DNA from 4 places in the Kitasatospora sp. NPDC088391 genome. Region 3 is predicted to be linked to each of the others. Evidence: riboswitches for the same ligand, from Rfam matches in the RefSeq annotation. Region 3 holds a riboswitch; each other region holds the start of a gene.

Region 1 (4,741 bases), on a different contig from region 3:
CGAGCCCCGGGTGGTCGAGCGCGGCTCCGCGCCCGCGCTGGCCCGGCACCTGCTGGCGCAGGCCCCGGCGGTGTGGCTGGAGAGCCCGGACGGCGACCCGGGGCTGACCGACGCGCTGGCCCGGATCGCGGTGGAGGAGGCCGGCGAGCACCCGGAGATCGAGGTACTGCCCGGCTCGTACGACCTGCCGGGCGCCCGGCTGCTCGACCTGGTCGCGGTGATGGACCGGCTGCGCTCGCCCGGCGGCTGCCCCTGGGACGCCGAGCAGACCCACGAGAGCCTGGTGAAGTACCTGGTCGAGGAGTCGTTCGAACTCGTCGAGGCGATCGAGGAGGGCGACCGGCCCACCCTGCGCGAGGAGCTCGGCGACGTGCTGCTCCAGGTGTTCTTCCACTCCCGGATCGCCGAGGAGCACGCCGAGGACCCGTTCTCGGTCGACGACGTGGCCGGCGACATCGTCGAGAAGCTGATGTACCGCCACCCGCACGTGTTCGGCGACGTCAGCGTCACCGGCTCGGCCGAGACCGAGGCCAACTGGGAGCAGCTGAAGGCCGCGGAGAAGCAGCGCGAATCGGTGCTGGACGGCGTCCCGGCGGGCCTGCCCGCGCTGGCGTACGCGGCGAAGCTGGTGTCCCGGGTGCGCCGGGCGGACTTCACCGGCGTGCCGGACGCGGCCTACGCGCTGCCCGCCGAACTCACCGCGGAGTCGGCGGGGGAGCTGCTGCTGGCGGTCGCGCAGCGCGCCCACGACCGGGGCGTGGACGTGGACGCGGCGCTGCGGGCGGCGGCCCGGCGCTACCGGTCGGCGGTCCGGGCGGCCGAAGGTCTGTCGGACGCGGGCTGACGGCCGGTCAGCCCGCCAGCGGGACGTCCTGGACGGGGCGGCGCTGGAGCGGCACGACGACCTCGCCGATCGCCTCGCCGACCAGGGCGAGCAGTTCGGCCAGCGGGTCGAGGTGGCGGGGCAGGTCGGCGAGCTGGACGATCCGCTCGCCGTCCGGCCCGGTCACCGCGAACAGGTCGATCGGGCCGAGGTGCTTGACGGCGGTGTCCACCAGGGCGGCGATGTCCGCGGGGTGGTGGATGTCGCCGGAGACGCCGACCACCGGGCAGCCGGGGCGGTCGAGTTCGGCGGCGAGGTCCTCGGCGGCACCGGGGCGCACGTCGGCGATCAGCAGACCGGCGGCGCCGGCGGCGGAGAACCTGCGGGCCAGGTCGGCCCCCGATCCTCCGTCGAGCACCGCGATGACCACCACTGCACCGGCTACTCGCATTGGTCTGCTCCCTTCACAGAGCGAACCCGTGGGCAGCCCGCACGCCACCCACTGTGGTTATCGGAGGATCGTAGGCGCGCCCCGACGCTCCGCAACAGGGAATACCCACCAGGTGACCAGACTCACGCGGCGGCGCTTCCCGATACGGTCAAGACATGCCAGACCAGCCCCATGACACCCGTCCGCCACTCTTCACCTGGGAGTTCGCCGCCGACCCGTACCCGGCGTACGCCTGGCTGCGGGAGTACGCCCCGGTGCACCGCACCACCCTGCCGAGCGGGGTCGACGCCTGGCTGGTCACCCGGTACGCGGACGCCCGGCAGGCGCTCGCGGACGCCCGGCTCTCCAAGAACCCGGCGCACCACAGCGAGCAGGCGCACCGCACCGGCCGGGTCGGCATCCCGGGGGAGCGGCAGGCCGACCTGATGACCCACCTGCTGAACATCGACCCGCCGGACCACACCCGGCTGCGCCGCCTGGTGTCGAAGGCGTTCACCCCGCGCCGGGTCGCCGAGTTCGAACCGCGGGTGCAGCAGCTCACCGACCGGCTGATCGACTCCTTCGCCGGGCGCGGCGAGGCCGACCTGATCCACGAGTTCGCCTTCCCGCTCCCCATCTACGCGATCTGCGACCTGCTCGGCGTGCCGCCGGAGGACCAGGACGACCTGCGCGACTGGGCGGGCATGATGATCCGACACACGGGCGGGAAGCGCGGCGGGGTCGGCCGCGCGGTCAAGCAGATCCGTGGCTACCTGGCCGACCTGATCCACCGCAAGCGGGCCGACCTCGGCGACGACCTGATCTCCGGCCTGATCCGGGCGAGCGACCACGGCGAGCACCTGACCGAGAACGAGGCCGCGGCGATGGCCTTCATCCTCTTGTTCGCCGGCTTCGAAACGACTATTAATCTCATCGGCAACGGCATGTACGCGCTTCTGCGGAACCCGGGGCAGCGCACCCTGCTCCAGGAGTCGCTGGGGCGCGGCGAGTCGGCCCTGCTGGAGACCGGCGTCGAGGAACTGCTGCGCTACGACGGCCCGGTGGAGCTGGCCACCTGGCGGTTCGCCACCGCGCCGCTGAGCATCGGCGGGGTCGAGATCCCGGTCGGCGACCCGGTGCTGGTGGTGCTGGCCGCGGCGGACCGCGACCCGGCGAGGTTCGCGGCCGAGAACACCCTCGACCTGGCGCGTTCGGACAATCCGCACCTCGGTTTCGGACACGGCATCCATTACTGCATCGGCGCCCCGCTGGCCCGGCTGGAGGGGCAGCGGGCGATCGGCAGCCTCCTGACCAGGCTGCCGGACCTCCGGTTGGCGGCGGATCCGGCCGAGCTGCGCTGGCGGGGCGGACTGATCATGCGCGGGTTGCGCGACCTCCCGGTCTCCTTCGCGCCCCGCTGACGCCGTTTCAGCGGCCCCAGGCCGCCGCCCCCTTGGGTCGGCGGCGCGTCCGGCCGGGGCGCATTCCGCATCCGCACCATGGACAAACCCGGACATATGAGGATGTTTTGTGCACGAGAAGTGAGGGTGCGTAATTTCGGCGTGATTGCGGTGATATGAGCTTGTGATCCCCCGTCAGCTCTGCCTAGTCTCCGAACTGCCCGCAGCCGTGGGCCCCGAACGCGGCACGCCGAGTCCTGTCCGCCGCGTCCCCGGGCCACCGAACAGGTACCGGACAGGAGTGGGGGAACCAGTGTGAACGCCGTCGTCCCAACGGCTTGGGGTGAAGCCGCCGGGGAGCGGACGCGACCGCGTCCGGTCCCGCCGGCGGCCGGGCCAGCCTCCCGGTCCGAACCCGACAGCTCACCCCGCAGGCGTGCGGAGAGGAAGTCCCGTGCTGTTCTCCTCCAACGGTCGCCACCGCCGTAGTACCAAGGCCGAGAAGTTCGTCGCCGCCGCCGGCGTCGCTTCGATCGGCCTGGCCCTGCCCCTGCTCGCCGCCACCCAGGCGGCAGCCGCACCGAGCGACGTCTGGGACCGGGTGGCCCAGTGCGAGAGCGGCGGCGACTGGAACATCAACACCGGAAACGGGTTCTACGGCGGCCTGCAGTTCACCTCCTCCACCTGGCGCTCCTTCGGTGGCGCCCAGTACGCGCCCCGCGCCGACCAGGCCGGCCGCGCCCAGCAGATCGCGGTGGCCGAACGGGTGCTCGCCGCGCAGGGCCCCGGCGCCTGGCCGGTCTGCTCCAAGCGCGCCGGCCTCGTCAGGGGCGGCGCCCCCGCCGACGCCGCCTCCCGCGCGCAGGAGCGCCCGGCCGCCCCGCGGCCCGCCAAGCCCGCCGCGCCCGCCAGGCCCGCCGCCGCCGAGCCGGCCGCGCCCGCCCCCGCGCAGACGCCCGCGCCGCAGGCCGCCGCCCCGCAGGCCGCGCCCGCCGGTGGCGGCTACACCGTCCAGGACGGCGACACGCTCTCCGGGATCGCCACCGCGCGGAACCTGGCCGGCGGCTGGGAGTGGCTGTACGCGGCGAACCGCGCGGTGATCGGCGCCGACCCCGACCTGATCGAGCCCGGACAGCTGCTCGCGCTCTGACCCCGCCGGCTCCCGGCTGACGCTCCGTCCACTCCGGGCGCGCGCGGCGCAGTTCGCGCCGCCCGGGGCGGCGGGGCGGTCGGCATTCAGGTGAACTACCGGTGAGTAGCCGGGCCACACCGTGAGACGGGGCCCGGCCGGACGTGGCCGGGGAGCGGTGTGCGGCTAGGCTCAGGTCGTAACGACCACACATCCGCTTCCGCTAGGAGATGCCTCGTGCCGTCCATTGATGTCGTCGTAGCCCGTGAGATCCTCGACTCCCGCGGCAACCCCACGGTCGAGGTCGAGGTCGGTCTCGACGACGGCAGCACCGGTCGCGCGGCCGTCCCGTCGGGTGCCTCCACCGGCGCCTTCGAGGCCCTGGAGCTCCGCGACGGCGACAAGAACCGCTACTTCGGCAAGGGCGTCGAGAAGGCCGTCCTCGCCGTGATCGAGCAGATCGGCCCCGAGCTGGTCGGCTACGACGCCACCGAGCAGCGCCTCATCGACCAGGCCATGCTCGACCTGGACGCCACCCCGGACAAGTCCTCGCTCGGCGCCAACGCCATCCTCGGCGTCTCGCTCGCCGTGGCGCACGCCGCCTCCGAGGCCAGCGACCTGCCGCTGTTCCGCTACCTGGGCGGCCCGAACGCCCACGTGCTGCCCGTCCCGATGATGAACATCCTCAACGGCGGCTCGCACGCGGACTCCAACGTCGACATCCAGGAGTTCATGATCGCCCCGATCGGCGCGGAGTCCTTCTCCGAGGCCGTCCGCTGGGGCGTCGAGGTCTACCACACGCTCAAGGGCGTGCTGAAGGAGCGCGGCCTCTCCACCGGCCTGGGCGACGAGGGCGGCTTCGCCCCGAACCTGGACTCCAACCGCGAGGCCCTCGACCTCATCACCGAGGCGATCAAGAAGGCCGGCTACACCCCGGGCAAGGACGTCGCGCTCGCCCT
Region 2 (4,741 bases), on a different contig from region 3:
GGCGGGCGTCAGCCGGTGACCCGCCCGGTGCGCGGCGCGGCGGCGGTGAAGGCGAGCGCGGGCAGTGCGACCGGGCGCGGCGGGCCGGGCGCGTCCGCGGGGGCGGTGGCGGCGTTCCAGGGGGTGCCGGCCAGGCCCTGCCCGCCGCTGCCCTTGGTGAGCGAGACGGTCTGCGTCCGGCCGGCCTGGCGGAACAGGATCTGCTTGGGGGCGGGTGACTCCGGGTCGAGCCACACCTCGGGGCCGGTGCCGGCGAACTCGCAGTCGAGCACGGCGATGTCGTCGGGCTTGCCGTCGTCGGTGGCCCGGAACGCCACCCCGGCCTTGCGGTAGCCGGTCAGCCGGCTGCGGCTGAGCGTGACGGCCTCGCCGTCGAGCTGGTGCTTGAGGGTGGCCACCGCGTAGTCGGACTGGCCGGCGGCGTCGATCAGGAAGCCGTCGAAGACGGTGCCCTTGTCGCGGCCGAGCGCGTGCACGGCGATGCCGCCGGCGGCGTTGCCGTGCAGCACCGAGGCGCTGTAGTCGAAGTCGTTCAGGTAGGCGCCGTGCTCGATGCCCCAGCCCCCGTTGTGGTAGGCCACGAAGCGGCTGACGGTGTGGTGGTGCTCGGCGTTGAGCCAGACGAAGATGCCGTTCTCGAGGTTGTTGTGGGCCAGGCAGTTCTCGAAGGTCCAGACGCCCTCGCTGGTCTCCGGCCACTCGTAGCCGGAGGCGCCGGTGGCGCCCTGGACGCCGACGGCCACGCAGTCCCGGGCCGAGGAGCCGGTGCCCGCGCCGAGGCTGAAGCCGGTCAGCCGGTAGCCGCGCGGGTTGGGCTCGTAAACGGTGCGGGAGGCGACGCAGCCCTGGTAGGCGATGTCGTTGGACGGGCCCTGCGGGGTGCGGGTGTCGATCGGCCCGTCCCACCAGTAGGCGTCCTCCCAGGTCTGGTGGGAGATGCAGCCGCGGAAGGTGATGCCGTGCGCGGCGTGCGGCACGAAGGCGTGGCTGCCGGTGTCGCGGACCACCACGCCCTCGACCTCGGTGCCGCGCGAGCTGTCCAGCAGCATGTGGAAGTGCAGCCCGTAGCGGCCGAGCACCGGCTCGGTGACGGGCTTGCCGTTCCAGCTGTCCTTGCCGTTGGCGCGCGGGCCCATCCAGCGGATCGCGGTGTGCCGGACGTCGGCGGGGCGGCTGGAGGTGAGGTGGACGTGCGCCCGGCCCTGCTCGGTGCCCTCGACCCGGACGTTGCGGGTCAGGTTGAGCACCTCGGCGCCGAAGGCGGGGCCGCCGCCGACCGCGACCCGGGGGTGGGCGTACTTGAGCGGGGCGGTGAGCGTGACGGTGGTGCCGTCCACCCGCTGGACCGTCACCAGGTCGTAGGAGGTGGAGAAGCCGTCGGTGTCGGGCGCGGCGGTCGGGGTGACGGCGAGTTCGTCGCCGGGCTGCCAGCCGTCCGGGGCGGCGGCGAGCTTCAGCGTGACGTCGCCGGCCCGCAGGTCGGCGGCGGCCCGGACCCAGGCGGTGCGGGGGGCGCCGTCCAGCCGCAGGTAGCCCCGGCCGGTGACCCACAGGCCGGTGTCGCTGTCGACGACCGTCATGCCGCCGCCCTTGAAGCGGCGTTCGTCGACGTCCGGGAAGAGCAGGGTGTGGGCGTGGGCGTCGTCGGGGGCGAGCGCCAGGGTGCCGCGCACCTCGACGTTGCCGGAGCTGGCCAGGGTGAGCGAGCGGTCCTTGGCGAAGACCAGCGAGCCGGTGGCCTCAACCAGCAGCGAGCCGACCCGGGCGTCGGTGTCGAGCAGCACCTTGTCGGTGATCCGCACCGCGCTGCCCGGGGCCGGGACCTTGCCGCCCCAGCCCTTGGCGTCGGACCACTTGCGGCCGCCCTGGTCGACCGGCGGGGGCGGCTCGGTGGGCTGCGGGCTCGCGGAGGCGGGCGGCGGGGCGGCGGTGCCGTGCTGGTGGCCGGTCGGCGGGCCGCCGGGGTGGGGCCGGCCGGCGGCGGTCTCGTCGGCCCCGGCGAGCGACTGCCGCAGCACCGCCCCGCCGCCGACCGCCGTCACCGCCCCGACCGCCAGCCAGGTGAGCATCCGCCGCCGCTCGACCACCGGCCGCCGGTGCCGGCGGGGCGCCTGCTGTTCGTTGTCGCGCTGGTCCACGATCGCCGCCCTCCCGGGGCGCTGGGAACTCCGACTCGTCCGGGGGCAGCATAGGCAGAATCCCGGCCGGGAAGCGGCGTCTTCCGTTTCGCTTAAGCATCCTGACGTACCGTCAGTCTCCCGTTCGACACCCCGGTCCGGGCGGCCGGGCGGTGGCGGCGCCGGGCGGGCGGCGGCGCGGGCGGGGCGCGCCCGGGGCGCATTCGGGCGCGTGGGAATGCGGTGGGCGGAATTCGGACGTCCTCGGCCGGGCCGCCCCGGTGGCACCACCCGGGCCGGACAAAGCGAACCAAGTGCCCGAATCAGCCGGAGCAAAACCCATCGAAACCGAATATCGACCCACCGATTCTCATAATCACCCAAAACGGGCACAAGATCACCAATTGCCTGACGCCCGGCCAGCTCCCTTCGCAGATCTGCGAGTTCGGCGGGAATTCCTTGATCGTGAATTCCGCGCGCCGTGACGGTCGTCACAGGCATTTGCGAATTCCCTTTCCACCTGCTTAATCTCCTGCCCACGTTCGTGGACACACGGACCCAGCCCTCCCGGAACGCCGAGTCCTGCCGCCGGGTGGGTCGGCTCATGCGAAACGCACCGCGGCAGGGGCGGGGGAACCAGGTAGGTCGCCCGGGGACGGTCCAACGGACCGGCCCGGGGCTAGGGGTGAAGCCGTGCGCACCTGCGGGTGCCGCGCGGCCGGGCTGCTCCGGCCCGAATCCGACAGCTCACCTCGCAGGCGTGGGAGAGGAACGCTTCTTCATGCTGCCCATCAGTGCCAAGCGCGCCCGCCGCCTGATCGCGACCACCGGTGTGGTCGGCATCGGCCTCACCGTTCCCTGCCTGACCGCCAACACCGCCTCCGCCGCCTCCGTCTCCACCTGGGACAAGGTCGCGCAGTGCGAGTCCAGCGGCGACTGGTCGATCAACACCGGCAACGGCTTCTACGGCGGCCTGCAGTTCACCGCCTCCACCTGGTCCGAGTTCGGCGGCACCGCGTACGCCTCGCGCGCCGACCTGGCCTCCAAGGACCAGCAGATCACCGTCGCCGAGAAGGTGCTCGCCTCGCAGGGCCCCGGCGCCTGGCCGGTGTGCTCGATCCAGGCCGGCCTGACCAAGGGCGGCGGCGCCCCGCAGGTCGACGCCTCCGCCCCGAGCGGCACCAAGTCCTCGGGCACCCAGTCCTCGGGCGACGCCGCGAAGCCGCAGGCCCCGAAGTCCGAGACTCCGAAGTCGGGTTCCGGCTGGCAGCAGTCCCGGACCCAGAGCAAGCCGCAGGCCCAGCAGCAGCCCCAGCAGCAGGCCGCGAGCGCCTCGGCCGGCAGCTACACGGTGCAGGCCGGCGACTGGCTGTCCACCATCGCCCAGCGCGAGCACGTGGACGGCGGCTGGCAGGCGCTGTACGACCTGAACCGGTCCGTCCTCACCGAGGGCCCGGACATGATCTACCCGGGCCAGCAGCTGGCCCTCGGCAACGTCGCCGTCGCCGAGGCCCCGGCCCAGCAGTCGGCGCCCGCCACCAAGTCCCCGTCCTCGTCCTGGAACCGGGCCAAGTCCGCCCCGGGCACCTCCGCCGCGGCGAAGCCCGCCGCGCAGGAGACCAAGGCGTCCACCGGCACCGCCGTCAAGGCGACCGGCTCCAAGGCCGCGGCGATCGACTTCGCGCTCGGCAAGCTCGGCCAGGCCTACATCTACGGCGGCACCGGCAACGGCGGCTGGGACTGCTCGGGCCTGACCCAGGCCGCGTTCCGCCAGGCCGGCATCAGCCTGCCGCGGGTCGCCGCCGACCAGGCCGACTACGCGACCCGGGTCTCGCTGAACAACCTGCAGGCCGGCGACCTGCTGTTCTGGTCCAACAACGGCTCCAACTCGGGCGTCTACCACGTGGCGATCTACCTGGGCGACGGCAAGTACGTCGAGGCCGCGAACCCGCGCTCCGGCGTCCGCACCGAGACGATCGCCAACTGGGCGCCGGACTTCGCCGGCCGCGTCTGACCCCTCGCCCGGCCGCGCCCGACCCTTCGTCGGCGCACGGCACCCCCCCGTGGCACCGCTGCCCCCGGAGACCCTGGTCGGCTCCGGGGGCAGCGGCCTATGCTCGGCCGGACGACCCGCCGGGCCCGAGCCCGTCCGGCGGCGGCCCGACCCCGGAGCGCACCCATGGCGAAGCTGACCATCTCCCTCGACGCGGACCTCGCGCTGGAGGTGATGATGCGGGTCGGCGCGAGCAGCCCGCAGGACGCGGTCGAGCTGATCGTCCGCGACTACCTGGCCACCCGGGCCGGCACCGGGAACCCGCACCGGGGCGAGCGCTTCACCGGCCCCGCCGCGCCCGTCGAGGAGGGCTGAGCCCCGGGGCGCACCGGCGCGGCCGGCCCCGCATTACGGCGCAAGATCCTGAACTGTCAAGGAACTTACCGTCTAGTAAGTTTACTGGCGAGTACCTACCCTGGGCGGACCCCACCCACCCAAGGGAGTCCGCCATGGCCCACCCCCTCGCCCGCGCCGGGCGCGACGAGCAGCTGCGCGACCGGGCGCCCGTCGAGGTCTTACGGTCCGGCGGCCGGGTGGTCGAGGCCCGCACCGGCCCGCTGGTGCCGCCGCC
Region 3 (4,741 bases):
CCCGGCGGCTGGTGCCGGGGGCGGACGGGCGTCGCGCTGGCCGTGGCCGACCGTCAACTCACGCAACAGGAGCCGGAGTTGGCGGAGTTCGCGGCACGGACGGTCCGCCGGCTCTCCTCCCGGGCGGCCCCGTCGACGGAGCACAGCCTCTGCCACGGCGAGGCGGGCGTCCTGGAACTCCTCACCCGCTGGACCGCCCCGCCGTCCCCGCCCCTGCCGTCCCCGCCCCCGCACCTGCCGGCGGCCCGACGCCTGGTCGCCGAGGTCGAGCGGGACGGTCCGCGCTGCGGCACCCCGGGGGCCGTTCCGGTGCCCGGGCTGCTGGTGGGGCTGGCGGGGGTCGGGCACACCCTGCTGCACCTGGCCTGCCCGGAACAGGTCCCTTCCGTGCTCCTGCTGCGGGCACCGGCCCGTCCGTCGACTCCCTGACCGATCAACGGAGTCGACCACATCTCGGCAGCCGCCTCACCAGGGCACGATCCCGGCGTCGTCGAAGAACCGGCCGGTCGGGCCGTCGTCGGGCAGGGTCGCCAGCCGGACGGCGATCGCCGCGCCCTGGGCGGGGGTGCGCACGCCGCGGAAACCGTTGAGGTCGGTCGCCACGTAGCCGGGGCAGCAGGCGTTGATCAGGATGTTCGTGCCGCTCAACTCCCGGGTGTACTGCAGCGTCACGGCGTTCAGGAAGGTCTTCGACGGCGCGTACGCCACGGCCACCGGGCCCGCCGTCCGGTCCGGGTCGGGCCCCGACTGCCGGGCCAGCGAGCCGACACTGCTCGACATGTTGACGATCCGGGGCGAGGCGGAGCGGCGCAGCAGCGGCAGCATCGCGTTGGTGACCCGGATGACGCCGATCACGTTGGTCTCCACGACCGCCCGGACGGTGGCGGGGTCGACGCCGGTGGGCTGCTGCGGCATCTCCCCGGCGACGGCCGCGTTGTTGACCAGCACGTCGAGGCCCCCGGCCCGGTCCTCGACCAGCCGGGCGGCGGCGGCCGCGCTCGCGTCGTCGGTGACGTCCAGCGGCACGCCGAAGGCGTCGATCCCGGCCGCGCGCAGCCGCTCCACCGCGTCCGCGCGGCGCCGGTCGTCGCGCGCGCCGACGCCGATGCTCCAGCCGAGGGCGCCCAGGCCCGCGGCGATCTCGTGGCCGATGCCCTTGTTCGCGCCGGTGACCAGCGCAATCGTTCGCTCGCTCATGGGGATCATGCTGCCCCCGGCCGCTGCGGGGCGTCCAAGACCGATCGGGTGGGCACCGATACCGTCGGGGTATCGGTGCGGGGTACCGTGGTCGGATGGAGACCCGGGAGCTGCGCTACTTCGTCGCCGTCGCCGAGGAGTTGCACTTCGGGCGGGCCGCGCAACGGCTCGGGATCTCGCAGCCGCCGCTGTCGCGGGCGATCCAGCAGCTCGAACGACGGCTCGGGGCCGCGCTGTTCGACCGGACGGGCCGCACCGTCACGCTGACCGGGGCCGGGTCGGTGCTGCTGGCCGAGGGCCGGGCGGCGCTCGACGCGGTCGACGCCGCCGAGCGGCGGACCAGGCGCGCCGCCCGCTCCGCGACCGGCGGTCCCGGCCTGGTCCTGGTCACCAAGGCGAGCGCGTCCAGCGAACTGCTGGCGGGGCTGCTCGCCGCGTACGCCGCCGAACCCGGCGCGGTCCCCGTCGACGTCATCCTGTGCGGCCCGGGCGAGCAGGAGCGGCTGCTGCGCGAGGGCCGGGCCGACGTGGCGCTGCTGCACCGGCCGTTCGACCCGGCGGCCGGACTCCGCGCCGAGGAACTCGGCACGGAGGGCCAGGTGGCGATCCTGCCCGCCGGGCACCCGCTCACCGCCCGGCCCCGGCTGCGGATGGCCGACCTCGCCGACCTTCCGGGCCTGCCGCTGCCCCGCTGGCCCCGCCCCGACGGCAGCTACCCGCCCGGCCCCGGCCCGGAGGTCCGCGACCACGCGCAGCTGCTCCAGCTCGTCGCCCTCGGCCGGGCCTGCGCGGTCTCGCCGGAGTCGTCCCGCACCCACCTGCACGGCGGCCTCGCCGCCGTCCCCCTCCTGGACGCCCCGCAGGTCACCACCGTGATCGCCTGGCCCCCGCACAGCCGCTCGGGGGCCGTCGCCGACCTCGTCCGGACCGCGACCCGCCTCCGGTGGGCCTAACCCGCCTTCCAGAAACGGACCGAGTCGATCGCGATGTCGGCCGAGGAGCCGACCGCCGGGGCGGCGCCGCCGAGTGAGGTCTCGGACTGCAGCACCCAGTGCATCGGGGTGTTCGGCACCCGCGAGGTGGAGTGGCCGACCAGCTTGCCGTCCAGGTAGAACTTCAGGTCGTTCGCCTGCCACTCGATCCGGCTGACGTGCCGGGCCCCGGCCACCGGGACACCGGTGTCGTACGCGTCCTGGTCGCCGCCGGACGTCGCGCCCTGGCGGTGCACGAACGCGCCGACGTCGCCGCACAGGTCGCCCTCGGGGAAGTCGACCTCACCGTCGCGCGGCCAGGTGTAGGAGTCCGGCCAGAGCAGCCACGCCACCTTGTACCCGGTCGCGCAGGTCGCCTTCCAGGTGACCTCGTAGGTGCCGTAGGTGGTGTTCTGCGGCAGCTTCGGCGTGGGAGCGGCCACCCAGGTGCCGGCGGCGTCCCGGTTGAGGTGGATGTTCAGCTGCCCGTCGGCGATCGACAGCGTCCGGGCCGGGTCGTACGTGCCGTTCTTCGAGGTGTCCTGCCAACCGGACGGGTACGCCCACCACTTGGCGTCCACCGCGGCCGGCAGCCCGGTGCAGTGGCTGGTCTGCAGCGGCCCGTCGGCGCGGCAGCCGGTCCAACTGCCGAGCGGCACCGAGGCGGAATCGAAGTCGTCCTGCCAGGTCGGCGCGGTGCCGGTCGGCGCGGGCGAGGTGGGCGAGGCGGTGGGCCGGGCGGTGGGCGTCGGGCTCACGAACGGCGAACCGGTCGGCAGCGGGGTCGCGGTCGGCGTCGGGTCGGGCGCCGCCGTGGTGGCGGCCGCGGTCGGGCTCGGGGCGCCCGGCGGGACGGTCGGCGTCGCGGACGGGGCCGCCGGGGTCGTCGGCAGCGGGGCGCCGGTGGCGGACGGCGCGGCGGTCGCCCAGCCGCGGTGCTTGGCCGGGCGGTGCTGCCCGGCGGCGTCGGCGGTGTCGGGGCCGGTCAGGGCGAACGTGGCGACGGCCAGGCCGGTCACGGCGGTCGCGGCGGCGACCCTGGCGGTCGTGGCAGGAAGGCGCATGGTGGGGGTCCTCGGCGACGCCTGCGAGGTGAGCTGTCGGGTTCGGGCCGCGCGAGTGGCCCGGCCGTCCGTGGAACGGCTTCACCCCGAGCCGCGACCACCCACGGGCACGCGGGGGCCGGGCGTACTGACCTGGTTCCCCCGCTCCCGTCCGCTCACTCTCTCGGTCTGCCGCTGCCGGGTGGACGGGACTCGGCGTCCCGGCGGCGGTGCCCACGGCTCGGCGGGCGTTGGAGCAGGCTAGCTTCCCGACGTGTATAAGACAATTATCGGCCCGCTCCCCTGCTCCCCGCTCCCCCGGACCGCCGACCAGGGCGGTGCGCCAGTGCTCCGACCGCAGATCGTGATCTTCATGGCCCCGGGCCGCTTGTCGCTGCCAGCGGCCGCTGCGAGCAGGGCTGCGGACAGTCTTCGGCTCTCGTCCCGGGCCAAGGGTCGACGTTGTGACCCACGGCCACCGGCCGTCCGCCGTCAGAGGGTGGCCGCACGCAGCACGATCAGGGCCACGGAGGCCAGGGCGAGGACCACCGCCGGGGACGCGCCCTTGCGGTCGCCGACGCGCAGGTGGAAGGCGACCGCACCGGCGAAATAGAGCGTCAGGCCGATCGCGGCGGCGATTCCGACGGGCCCCCACCGGAGTCCGGCGATCGCACCGGCCGCGCCCGCGATCTGGGCGCAGATCAGGAAAGCCATCATGCGCCGCGGGACTCCGAGGGTGGACATCTGCTCGGTGATGTGACGCGTCCTCAGCGACTTGGCCCCGGCCGATACCAGGAGGAGCGCCGACATGAACACGGTGACGACGGCGAGGGAGACGAACATGGCTGGAACCTCAATCGTGCGAGAGGCGAACAAGGGGCGTGCGCACCTCAATGACGATAGGGGGCCGTCAGGTACCTCCAGGTAACCTTCGGGGCATGAGCCTGCGACCCGGAATCGCCTTCCTCGCCGACTGTCCCGCTCTCCTGGCCATGGAGATCATCGCCAGCAAGTGGTCCATGGTCACGCTCTTCGCACTGACCGACGGCCCTTTGCGCCACGGCGAGTTGGTCGAGCTGAGCGGTGGCATTTCGCGCAAGGTCCTGACCCAGACGTTGCGTCGGCTCCAGGCCAACGGGCTGGTCGAACGGCACGCGTACGCCGAGGCGCCGCCGCGGGTGGAGTACGGCCTGACCGATCTCGGGCGAACCCTGGAGGAGCCCATCAGGATGCTCACCGCGTGGGCGCGGGAGAACGGCGAGGCGGTCGTCACCTTCCGGGAGGCGGCCGAGGCGGCCGAGGCGGCCAGGTCCGTCGAGGCGGATCGGGCGACCCCGGCGAAGACCCCTCCTGTCGCCGAGGACCCGGGCCGTTCCTGAGCGACAGAAGGGGCCGAACCTGGAAGACCCCGCCGTCGCCCCGCCATCAACTCGGTCTTCCGGAACAGCGGTCAAGAACGGCGGTCGGAGTACCGGTCCCCGGAGGACCCCGGAAGAAAATGCTCTCCGGATTCCCCTCCGCCGAACAGGC
Region 4 (4,741 bases), 350 kb from region 3:
CCGGCATGCTCGGGAACACCTACGTGGCGTACGGCTACGGCAACTTCCTCTGGTACGGCACCTCCGACTACACCGCCTCCGACGAGACCGGCGTCGCCACCCTCACCGTCACCCGCGAGGGCAAGGTCACCGGCGAGACCTTCACCCCCGCGCACATCGACGGCCGGGGCGTCCCCGTCCCGCAGACCGGGGACGCGGCGAAGGCCGCCCTGCAACGGCGGGACGGCCTGCGCGGCTGCACCGGACTGGCCGCCGTCCCCGGGTGACGGCGGCCGGTCCGCGAGGGCGTCAGCCCAGCTTCAGCACCTGGCCGGGCTTGATCAGGTCCGGGTCCTCGCCCACCAGCTGCTGGTTGGTCCGGTAGAGCTCGGACCAGCCGCCGTCCACCTGGTGGCTCTTGGCGATCCCGATCAGGGTGTCGCCCGGGCCCACCGTGTACGGCGCGGCGGGCGCGGGGGCGGTGCTCGGCTGCGCCGCGGCCTCCGCCGGGGCGGGGGCCGCGGGCTGGGACTGGGCCGGGGCCGCCGGGGCGGTGCTCGCCGGGGCGGCGGCCCCGGCGTCCGGGGACGGGGTGCCGGACGGCGCGTCGGACGGTGCGGCCGGGGTGCCGCCGTTCCCGGGGGCGTCCGTGCTCGGGGCCGTCGGGCTCGGCGTACCGGTCGGGTCGGTCGGGGCCACCGGCAGGCCGGGGAGCGCCGGGGCGCTCGGGTCGGCCGGGACGGTGGGGGAGACCGGCGCGGTCGGCGTGCCGGTCGGGTCGGTCGGGTCGGTCGGGGCCACCGGGGTGACCGGGGCGACCGGGACGATCGGCGACGGCGTGGCGGAGGGCGCGACCGGCTGAGGGTGCGTCAGCTGCATGTAGCGCTCGTACAGGCTCTGGTGGCCGGTCCAGAACCAGCCGCCGTTCTTCTCGTACCAGTACACCTTGTACACCGGGTCGTAGCCCGGCAGGCCGGAGAAGACCGGCGCGCCCGCCTTGCCCGGCACCGTGCCGTCCGCGGCCGTGTTCACGGCGGCGGCACCCCGGGCCCCGCGCAGCGAACCCGTCTCGTCCGCCGAGTCGTTGTCGTCCACCACGCCCGGCGCGGAGACCACGTCCAGGCCCGCGCCGTCGGCGCAGGCCGACCAGGGCGACGGGCCCTCGGTGGCGAGGATGCGCTCGGCGACGGCGATCTGCTGGCTGCGGCTGGCCGTGCTCGGCAGCGGCGCGTAGGACGTGCCGCCGTAGTCGGCCCAGCGCTGCGCGTTGATCTGGAGGCCGCCGTACAGGCCGTTGCCCTGGTCCGCGCCCCAGTTGCCGCCGCTTTCGCAGTCGGCGACCCGGTCCCAGACCGCGCTGGGCGCGGCGTGCGCGCCGGTGGCCGCGAGCAGCGGCAGGGCGATGCCGATACCGGCCACGCCGGCCGCGGCGATCGCGCGCTCGGCCGCCTTCTCCGCCTGGCTCTGCCGGCGGTGGCGCCCCGAACCCGTGAAGAGCATGCGAGATCCTCTCCGTACGCCTGCGAGGTGAGCTGTCGGGTTCGGACCGGGAGGGAGGTCCGGCCGCCGCGCGCCGGACGGAACCGGTGCGGACGACTTCACCCCGAGCCGCGGGGACGGCAACAAACCTGGTTCCCCCACCCCTGTCCAAGGGTTGTGGTGGTCGACCCGGCAGCACGGTGGACAGGGCTCGGCGTGTCCGCGCGCGGGGCCCGACGGTGCGGGCTGGGAGGAACCCTATTCACTCGAACGCGTCAATCACAAGCGCGTCGCGCTGACATCACGCAACCGTCACGCCCTGGCCCGGCCGGTGTGTGAACGACCTGTTGACGCCTCGTCGGCACGGAGCCGCGCCACGGGTCCGACCCGAAACGGTGAACTTCCCGGACGGCGTGACCGGGGCCGACGGCCGGGGAAGAGAATCGGAGGGAGCGGAGCAGCGGAGGTGCGCGATGAGTGCGGCAGCCCACGTCCCCCGGGACTACCACGTCGCCGACCCGGAGCAGGCCCTGAAGTACGCGGTCCAGCACGTCGCCTGGGACCGTACGGAGCTCGTCGAGGGGGTCATCACCCCTGTGTCGGTGTCCTGGGCGCGCGGGAGCGCCGTCGAGGCGGTGCGTCGGCAGATCGCGCCGCGGCTGGAGGAGTTGGGGCTGGTCTCCGGTTCGGGGAACCTCGACCTGCCCGGGAGTGAGAACTGGTTCATTCCCGATCTGGCGGTGGTTCCGGCCGAGTTGGCGGCGAAGACCGAAGGGGCACTCCTGCCGGACCAGACTCTGCTGGTGGTCGAGGTCACCTCGCCGTCGAACGGGGAGACCGACCGGACGGTCAAGCGGCGGCGGTACGGCCAGTACGGAGCACCGGTCTACCTGCTGGTGGATCGCCAGTTGCGGGAGTGCACCGTCTTCTCCGGGCCCGGGCGGCTGGGGTACGAGGAGGTCGACGGGCCGCATCCGTTCGGGCGGGGTGTCCGGTTGCCCGCGCCGTTCGACCTGGAGATCGACACCGGCCGGTTCTGAGGTGCGGGGCTCAGGTGGTCGTGCCGGCGTCGGTGGGTTCGCGGGACGCGGTGGGGCTGGGCGCGGCCGTCGGACAACCAGGTCGGAGCTGGTGCGGTGGACGATTTCGGCGTGCTGGCAGACTTGCGCACTCGACGGTTGTACGAACTGTGGAGGTTGTTGTGCGCGTGGTGAGACCGCCGGCCGTGATCGTGCTGGTCGGGATCGGGCTGTCGGGCCTGACGGCCTGCGGGTCCGGAGGGAAGCCGGACAAGAGCGCTGCCCCGGCGGCCCCGGCGTCCGCCGCGGTCGCGCTGCAGGACCTGTCGGCGGGGGAGATCGTGGCCCGGACGCGGGCCGCCGGTGAGCAGTTGATGAGCACGACGTACACGGTTTCCATGCCGGGGCACCCCGAGGGTGCGCTCACCGGTACGTTCGCCGGGGACAGCGCCCGGGGCTGCGCGGGTAGTTACCGCAGCGAGGGCAAGGGCTCGGCAGAGATCCTCCGGGCCGGTGCGGAGGTGTGGCTGAAGCCCGACGCGGACCTGGTGAAGGCGGCCCCGCAGACCGCCCCCGCGGCGGCGGCCGGCAAGTGGCTCCGGCTCCCGGCGGACAACTACAACAACCCCAAGAGCTTCGTCTCCTTCTGCGACCTCGGCATGGCGGTCCAGAAGCAGGTCGGCCTGAACACCGACGGCACCGCCGGCCGGGACCTCGCCAAGGCGGGCACCCGGCAGGTCGGCGGGGTCGCGGCCGTCCTCGTGACGATGACCGACGAGGACGGCACACCGGTGACGTACGCCATCGCTGCCGAGGGCAGCCCGCGGGTGCTGTCCGCGGACAGCGGGGCGGGGCGGATGGTGCTCACCTTCACCGGCTTCGACCAGAAGGTCGAAGCCGCCGCGCCGCCCGCGGACCAGGTCTTCAAGGGCTGACCGGGGGGCGCGCGCCCGTGGTCAGGGGCGGCGGCTGTTGCGGCGGACCAGCCAGATCACCAGGGCGACCACCGCGACGACCACGACCACCAGGAGGATCAGGCCGATCAGGCCGCCCTTGGACTTCTTCTTCTTTTTCTTGTCCTTGCTCTTGGCGAGGTGGACCGGGGCCTGCTCCCGCTGCCCGGTGCTGCCCTGGGCCTGGGCGCCCGCCGCCGGGGCCTGCTGGCCGGTGCCGGCGGCGACCGCGGCCGTGACCGTGGTGGGGCGCGCTGCGGCCGCGGCCGGGCCGGCGGCCAGGGCGGTGGTGCCGCCCGCCAGGGTCAGGGCGAGCAGTACTGCGGCCAGACGTGTTCTCATCGGTTCGACCCCGTTCCCGCCGGCCCACGCGGCCCGCGACCGGTTCACTGTGACAGCGGTCGGATGCCCCGGGACAGGGGAAGGATGCCGTCCGTTCCCGGACTGTGACGGTGTAACGGGAGTGCGCCGAGGGCGCGACGGTGCCGTGCGCCGACGGTGCGTCAGACCGCTCGGGGGGAAGGGCGACCGGCCCGCGGGGCCGCCGGAAAACGGGCATTGACGGCGTTGCGGATAAATCACGCGACAAGGGGTGGTCGGAGCTTCTAGCATCGCGGTGCTCGATGTGACCAGTGGTGTACGGAGGTTGTCCATGGCTGGGCTGGTGCCGGAGGTGCTCCGGGCCGAGCGGCAGTTCGCCCGGCTGTTCGTCGGGCAGTCGTTGTCGGTGCTCGGCGACCGGGTGACGTTCGTCGCGCTGCCGTTCGCGGTGGTGTCGATCGGCGGCTCGGCCGCCGACGTCGGGCTGGTGGTCTCGGCCGGGCTGATACCCCTGCTGGTGTTCACCCTGATCGGCGGCGTCTGGGCGGACCGGCTGCCCCGCCAGTGGATCATGCTGGCCTCGGACGTCGTGCGGTGCGTGGTGCAGGCGGTCCTCGCCGTGCTGCTGCTCACCGGCCACGCCGGGGTCTGGACGATGGCGGCGCTGACCGCCGTGTTCGGCCTCGCCGAGGCTTTCTTCCTGCCCGCCTCGATGGGCCTGCTGCCCCTGCTGGTGCCCGTCGAGCGGCTGCGCGAGGCGAACGCGCTGCGCGGCTTCGTGCAGTCGGCCGGGCTGGTGCTGGGGCCGGGGCTGGCGGCCGTGCTGGTGGCCTCGGTCGGCCCCGGCGGGGCCCTGGCGGTGGACGCGGTGAGCTTCGCGGCCAGCGCGTTGGTGCTGGCCCGGCTCGGCCCGGTGGCCGGGGGCGGCGCGGCCGGGGCGGAGGAGCGGCCGGGGTTCCTGGCCGAACTGCGGGTCGGCTGGCGGGAGGT

The links. A riboswitch is a leader RNA that binds a small molecule or an ion and turns the genes downstream of it on or off. The one in region 3 is predicted to bind cyclic di-AMP.
Region 1: it holds a riboswitch for cyclic di-AMP, as region 3 does, so the genes downstream of both, ACIQBJ_RS21645 (transglycosylase family protein) here and ACIQBJ_RS01795 (family 16 glycosylhydrolase) in region 3, are expected to answer to the same signal.
Region 2: it holds a riboswitch for cyclic di-AMP, as region 3 does, so the genes downstream of both, ACIQBJ_RS19205 (transglycosylase family protein) here and ACIQBJ_RS01795 (family 16 glycosylhydrolase) in region 3, are expected to answer to the same signal.
Region 4: it holds a riboswitch for cyclic di-AMP, as region 3 does, so the genes downstream of both, ACIQBJ_RS00315 (transglycosylase family protein) here and ACIQBJ_RS01795 (family 16 glycosylhydrolase) in region 3, are expected to answer to the same signal.

Annotation. Positions count from the first base shown of each region.
Region 1 covers NZ_JBIVNB010000007.1:83,784-88,524, forward strand. The annotation lists gene ACIQBJ_RS21630 (MazG family protein) at 1-844, shown strand, start outside; gene ACIQBJ_RS21635 (SDR family NAD(P)-dependent oxidoreductase) at 852-1,274, opposite strand; gene ACIQBJ_RS21640 (cytochrome P450) at 1,430-2,674, shown strand; cyclic di-AMP (ydaO/yuaA leader) riboswitch at 2,906-3,104, shown strand; gene ACIQBJ_RS21645 (transglycosylase family protein) at 3,108-3,803, shown strand; gene eno (phosphopyruvate hydratase) at 4,020-4,741, shown strand, end outside.
Region 2 covers NZ_JBIVNB010000005.1:584,955-589,695, reverse strand. The annotation lists gene ACIQBJ_RS19210 (hypothetical protein) at 9-2,138, opposite strand; cyclic di-AMP (ydaO/yuaA leader) riboswitch at 2,720-2,893, shown strand; gene ACIQBJ_RS19205 (transglycosylase family protein) at 2,899-4,131, shown strand; gene ACIQBJ_RS19200 (hypothetical protein) at 4,297-4,485, shown strand; gene ACIQBJ_RS19195 (AMP-dependent synthetase/ligase) at 4,620-4,741, shown strand, end outside.
Region 3 covers NZ_JBIVNB010000001.1:422,194-426,934, forward strand. The annotation lists gene ACIQBJ_RS01780 (type 2 lanthipeptide synthetase LanM family protein) at 1-429, shown strand, start outside; gene ACIQBJ_RS01785 (SDR family NAD(P)-dependent oxidoreductase) at 466-1,197, opposite strand; gene ACIQBJ_RS01790 (LysR family transcriptional regulator) at 1,293-2,150, shown strand; gene ACIQBJ_RS01795 (family 16 glycosylhydrolase) at 2,147-3,232, opposite strand; cyclic di-AMP (ydaO/yuaA leader) riboswitch at 3,250-3,430, opposite strand; gene ACIQBJ_RS01800 (DoxX family protein) at 3,704-4,054, opposite strand; gene ACIQBJ_RS01805 (winged helix-turn-helix transcriptional regulator) at 4,150-4,590, shown strand.
Region 4 covers NZ_JBIVNB010000001.1:70,982-75,722, reverse strand. The annotation lists gene ACIQBJ_RS00320 (CapA family protein) at 1-266, shown strand, start outside; gene ACIQBJ_RS00315 (transglycosylase family protein) at 289-1,479, opposite strand; cyclic di-AMP (ydaO/yuaA leader) riboswitch at 1,483-1,651, opposite strand; gene ACIQBJ_RS00310 (Uma2 family endonuclease) at 1,932-2,498, shown strand; gene ACIQBJ_RS00305 (hypothetical protein) at 2,666-3,412, shown strand; gene ACIQBJ_RS00300 (hypothetical protein) at 3,434-3,772, opposite strand; gene ACIQBJ_RS00295 (MFS transporter) at 4,083-4,741, shown strand, end outside.